2 regions of the Ligilactobacillus sp. JN-6 (Y).1 genome follow, and region 2 is predicted to be linked to the other one. Evidence: predicted binding sites of a transcription regulator. Region 2 holds the regulator's gene; the other holds the start of a gene.
The links. Region 2 encodes Rex, which represses fermentation and respiration genes when NADH is low (regulators of the CRP and FNR family bind a similar motif). Its sites were predicted from a motif close to TTGTGAANTANTTCACAA; they were not measured.
Positions count from the first base shown of each region.

Region 1: pflB (formate C-acetyltransferase) is a predicted target of Rex. The motif match lies at 2,250-2,267, and genes of this name have one in related genera.

Region 1 is NZ_CM176599.1:1,019,164-1,022,382, reverse strand. It holds gene pflB (formate C-acetyltransferase) at 1-2,021, opposite strand, end outside; gene AC3XNE_RS04770 (adenylosuccinate synthase) at 2,921-3,219, opposite strand, start outside.
Region 2 is NZ_CM176599.1:1,763,129-1,766,347, forward strand. It holds gene AC3XNE_RS08130 (ABC-F family ATP-binding cassette domain-containing protein) at 1-656, opposite strand, end outside; gene AC3XNE_RS08135 (redox-sensing transcriptional repressor Rex) at 831-1,463, shown strand; gene AC3XNE_RS08140 (CPBP family intramembrane glutamic endopeptidase) at 1,547-2,173, opposite strand; gene groES (co-chaperone GroES) at 2,355-2,639, shown strand; gene groL (chaperonin GroEL) at 2,687-3,219, shown strand, end outside.

The DNA of each region.
Region 1 (3,219 bases), 740 kb from region 2:
TCAACTTTACCAAGTGTTGTTGGTGTTACAGCAAATGTGTTAGAAATACCATCTGTTGCATACTTGTAAGGGATCTTAGCAACTGAAAGCAATGAAGCCAAAGCACCAGAAACATCAGCACCATATGCTGGGTTAGCACCTGGAACAAATGGTTCGCCTTGTTCACGTCCATTAGGAGTAGCACCTGTGTTTTTACCGTAAACAACGTTTGAAGTAATTGTTAAGGCAGAAGTTGACAATTCAGCATCTCTATACAAATGATGTGTGTTCATCTTCTCGTACATTGTCTTAACTAACCATGTAACGATCTCATCAGCACGATCATCATTATTACCATAACGTGGATATTCATTGTCAGCCTTAAAGTCAACTGTCAAACCATCTTCATTACGGATAGCTTTAACATGGCCATATTTGATAGCTGAGATCGAATCAGCAGCTACTGACAAGCCTGAAAGACCCGTAGCGAATGTGTAATCCAAATCAGTGTTCTTCAATGCCAACTGTGCGGATTCATAGTAATACTTGTCATGCATATAATGAATAACATTCAGTGCGTTAACATAGACGTCAGCCAACCAGTCCATCATCTTATCTAATTTGTCCATGAATTCATCATAATCAATATACTCTGAACTCATCTTCTTCAATTCAGGCCCAACTTGCAGACCAGTGATCTCGTCACGACCTTCATTCAAGGCATACAGAACCGTCTTGGCTAAGTTAGCACGAGCACCGAAGAATTGGACACCTGAGTCAACTGGTTGTGCAGAAACACAGCAAGCGATGCCGTAGTAATCTGTACCCCATTGTCTCTTCATCAAATCGTCATTTTCGTACTGAATAGTTGAACTCTCGATCGAAACACTTGAAGCATAACGTTTGAACGTCATAGGCAAATCGTCTGACCAAAGTAAAGTGATGTTTGGTTCAGGAGCAGCACCCATATTATGCAAAGTGTTCAAGAAACGATAAGCTGTCTTAGTTACGTGATGACGGCCATCTAATCCTGTACCAGCCAATGATAATGTTGCCCAGATAGGATCACCAGTGAACAATGAATTATATTCCGGTGTCCGCATGAAGAAGACCATCCGTAATTTCATAGTAAATTGGTCGATCAATTCTTGGGCATCTTTTTCTGTCAGGACACCACGTTCGATATCACGATTGATATAAATATCCATAAATGTATCAACACGGCCAATAGACATTGCAGCACCATTTTGTGTTTTGATAGCTGCCAAGTAACCAAAATAGACCCATTGAATAGCTTCTTGCGCATTAACGGCTGGCTTAGAAATATCATAGCCATATGATTCAGCCATTGTCTTCATGTCTTTCAAGGCACGGATCTGGTCAGAGATGTGCTCACGTTTGTCGATAACATCACTAGTCATTTCACCGTCACCAGTTAGATCCAAGTCATGCACCTTTTCTTCGATCAAACGATCAATACCATACAAAGCAACACGTGGGAAATCAGCAACGATCCGGCCACGTCCGTATGCATCAGGCAAACCAGTCAAGATCTTGTTATGGCGTGCCTTACGAATATCTTCGTCATAAGCATCAAAGACACCTTGGTTATGTGATTTCTGGATCTTGCTATAGAAGTATTCTACTTCTGGATCGAGTTTATAACCGTTAGTTTCCAAAGCATCTTTAGCCATACGAATACCGCCTTGTGGCATCAATGAACGTTTTAAAGGCTTGTCAGTTTGTAAACCAACAATTTTTTCTAAATCTTTATCAAGATAACCAGGAGCATGAGAAGTGATAGTGGAAACAACTTTAGTATCAGCATCTAAAACGCCAACTTTACGTTGTTTCATCTTTAATTCAGTTAATTCGTCATTTAACTTAGTAGTTGCGTCAGTCGGACCCTGCAGGAATGATTCATCACCATTATACTGGGCATAGTTTTTCTCAATGAAATCACGGATATCAATTTCCGATTGCCATTGACCTTTTTTGAATCCATCCCAAGCAGAAGATACTTTTTCTTCAACTTTGTTCATCATAATAAATAACCTCCCCAAATTTGAAAACGTTAGTTCAAACGCTTTCTTCCACTTTATAGTACAACACTTTGTGATTCATTTCAACATTAAATATCCTTGGTTTTTAATCACATTTCACAAAGAATTCAAGAAAAATATGGTGATTTTGTTTTTTGTGTTAGCGCATACAATCCTTTTTAAAAAGGAACTTATAAAATGAAAGTCTCTTGGATAACCTATAAAATTCAGTTATATAGTTCACAATATTTTGCAAAACATAAAATAAATTATCTAATTTGTTTCGTCTTTCACTATTTATATTAAAAAAAGAGCTGTATAATCCCAGCCCTAGTTTCATTAATTATCTAGTTTTTAGATCTCTGCGCGTACCGCAGTAAAAATAAAATTGCCTCTTGATAAGAACACGAACGCCTTTCCATCACTGTTTCAACCAATTTTTCAGTTGAGGCCTTAGCTGTTAATGACATGCAACATTCCTCCAATACCGAATTCAACGACGCTCAAACGTCCGTTCCGATTACTTAACACTTCCTTATTTTACCGCGCCAGATATGTAAATAAAAGTACGAATATTGTTCAAATATTTTACTTGACATGTTTTCTCTTAGGACAGCAAGTTATTGCTCGTCAAAAAAATTTTTGGATCATTCCCCTTACTCAATATTTTCTGTATAAAAGCAAAATATCTGCTACAAATTTAAGAGAAAATCTTGATTTACCAGTGAATATACTCTTAATGAATTTGTATATTTGAAAAATATAATTTCCTAAAACTTTAAAATTTTGCCTACGTTCCCTTTCAAATTCAGGCAAGCGCTAAAAAGCCAGCCAAACAACACGTTTAGCCGACTTTATTTTTTGATTTAAATTTTGATCAACTCACCTATTCGTATCTATCAGATGCCCCAAACATTATCTAAAACATTAGTCTGATCACGATCTGGGCCTACAGAAAAAGTTGAAATTTTTACGCCGACTAAATCTTGGACGCGATGCAAATATGCCCGAGCATTTTCCGGCAGATCTTCCAAAGTCTTGCATGAGGTGATGTCTTCGGTCCAACCAGGAAGTGTCTCATAAATTGGTTTGCAAGCTTTCAGGTCTTCCAAATTTGCTGGATAATGATAAATTTTTTCTCCATTCAAGTCATAAGATGTACAGATCTTCAATTCATCAAGACCAGTCAAAATGTCAA
Region 2 (3,219 bases):
GAAACGAGTAACAAAGCTCCTGGATATCCTTGGAGATAATTTTCCAGCCACTGTAATGTTTCAATGTCTAGGTGGTTTGTTGGTTCGTCCAAGACCAGTAGATCTCTTTTTTCAAGAAGCAAACGAGCCAAAGCGAGGCGTCTCTTTTGCCCACCTGACAAAGAAGATATTTTTTTGTCAAAATCTGCTTCTTCAAAATTAAAACCGTGAAGTACCGAACGGATCTCTGCTTGGTAGCCATAACCATTTTGTGCTTCAAAATCGTGCACCGTTTGGTCATATTGTTTTAATAAAGATTGATAAGTTCCAGAAGTATGATCTTTACTTTTGGCGATCTTATTTTCTAATTCATGGATCTGTTGTTCCATTTTGATCAAGCCCGAGAAGACTTTTAACATTTCATTGTAAATGGTATCTTCAGATTCTAAGCCGGTATCCTGGGCTAAGTAACCGATGGTCAATCCTTTTCGTCCAACGATTTGTCCTTCGTCAGGTTCATTTTCACCAGTGATCATTTTGATCAATGTAGATTTACCAGCTCCGTTCGGCCCGACAAGAGCGATCCGCGAATTGTCTTGGATATTCAGGTTTACGTTTTGAAAAAGTGGATCTCCAGCAAAAATACGAGCTACTTGTTGGACTTGTAATAAAAGCATAAAAATTTCACCTGCCTATTTTTATTCTACTAAACCATTTTAGCATACCTTGCAATATATCGTTGTAAATTTAAATTTTTCCAATTAAGTTGTGAACTAATGAACTTTTTGTTTGATTGTGAAATTTTATATGGTAAAATTACTTACGTGAGTATTTGTGAAAGGGGCATAAAAATGGTGAATGCAAAAATACCTAGAGCAACGGCTAAAAGATTGCCAATTTACTATCGCTATTTAGGTATATTATTTAATTCCGGTAAGAAAAGGATCTCTTCAACTGAATTAGCTGAAGCAGTTAAGGTTGATTCTGCAACGATCAGACGTGATTTTTCGTATTTTGGTGCACTAGGGAAAAGGGGTTACGGTTATGACGTTAAAAGTCTCTTAGACTTCTTTAAGAAGACGTTGAACCAAGACAAGTTGACTAATGTTGGGCTGATCGGTGTAGGTAATTTAGGACACGCGTTGTTGAATTATAATTTCCATGGCAGTAACAATGTAAGGATCAGTGCAGCTTTCGACATTGATGACCGGATCACCGGCACTATTCAAAGCGGTGTTCCAATTTACCCCATGAGTGAAATGAAGGAACAATTAGTTGAACAACAGATAGAAGTTGTTATTTTAACCGTCCCTTCTCCAGTCGCACAACGTGTTACTGATGAACTTGTTTCTGCTGGTGTTAAAGGTATTTTGAACTTTACGCCTTTACGTGTGACTGTTCAAGATAATGTACGGATCCAAAATGTCGATTTAACCAATGAATTACAAACTTTGATTTATTTCTTAAATCATGTCGATCAATAATTTAGAAAAGTGAGACCATTGATGGAGACAGTTTTAAAAAAATCGTAGAGACCTACTAGCTATAGCAAATCTCTACGATTTTTTTAGTGGATAAATAAAACAAAAAGGTTCATTAAAATATGCGAAAGCATGGAAGTCTGGATCCTACCTGTCTTTTGGTAAATGAAACAGAGTATCAAACCAATAGCGGTATAGGTCAAAAAATGACCATCCCCATGACCTAATGCAAAAAGTAGGCTGGAAAGTATTGCTGTTTGCCATGGCCTAAACCAAAAGACAAAATTTCCAAATAAAACCTTACGGAAGATCAGTTCCTCGATAAGTGGTTCTGTGATCACAATTACCAGTATATAGTACGGATACTTGGCGGCTACTGCCATTAATTGGCTAGTGTTTTCGGAAACTGCCGGCTGATGAAGGATAGCAGCCTCAAACCAAAGGAAGATCCTTTGAGTAATTAAAAGTCCGACCGTGCCGCTAAGCGACCATAGAAGCGACTTCCAAAAACCAGTTTTCTTATCTTCCAATAGATTAGTATATTTGAAATGATGCATTGACCAGATCAAACCAAGTGCTCCGAGAAGACTAAGGGTGGTCTGCACTGGATATAAAATATCATTATTGTGAATAAAGTGGAAGGCTACTTGTTGGATAAGGACTAAGATGAAATACCCTAAAAAAAGACTTAATGAATTAGATTTTAGTTTCAATTAGATGACTCCTTTGTACTGCTTCAGACATTATAGCATATTTTCTAAGAAAATTAGCACTCAGACAAAGAGAGTGACAAAAAGTACTTGCAATTTAGAAATAAAGTGTTTATTATAATAATTGTAATTGAATTAGCACTTAAGTGTGTTGAGTGCTAAAAATATATTGGAGGGATCTAGAGTGCTGAAACCGTTAGGAGACAGAGTTATTCTTGAAGTTCAAGAAGAAGAAGAACAAACAGTTGGTGGGATCGTTTTAGCAAGTAATGCTAAAGAAAAACCTCAAACTGGTAAAGTCGTTGCTGTGGGTGCTGGTCGAGTCCTGGACAACGGTGAAAAGAGTGTACCAGAAGTAAAAGCTGGGGACTCAGTAATCTACGATAAATATGCAGGTACTGAAGTAACATATGAAGGTGACAAGTATTTGGTCGTTCGTGCCAATGACATTGTTGCCGTGATCGAATAAATTCTTTCATAAAGCATAGAACTCTAATTTTTGATGAGGTGAAATTAATGGCTAAGCAAATTAAGTTTTCAGAAGATGCACGAGCAAAAATGCTTGCTGGTGTAGATAAATTAGCAAATACAGTAAAATCAACACTTGGACCAAAAGGTCGCAACGTAGTTTTGGAACAATCATACGGTTCTCCGACTATTACTAATGACGGTGTTACGATCGCTAAAGACATTGAGTTGGAAGATCATTTTGAAAATATGGGTGCAAAGTTAGTTTCTGAAGTTGCATCTAAAACAAATGACATCGCCGGTGACGGTACAACAACAGCTACGGTTTTGGCTCAAGCAATCGTTGCAGAAGGTATGAAAAATGTGACAGCCGGTGCTAATCCTGTTGGTATCAGAACTGGTATCGATAAGGCTACTAAGGCTGCCGTTGAAGCATTACATGAAATGTCCCATGACGTTTCTTCCAAGAGTGATATTAGCCAAATCGCCGCAGTTTCATCTGCCAGTGAAGAAACTGGTAAGTTGATCGCGGAAGCTATGGAAAAGGTCGGTAACGATGGTGTTATTACTATTGAAGAGTC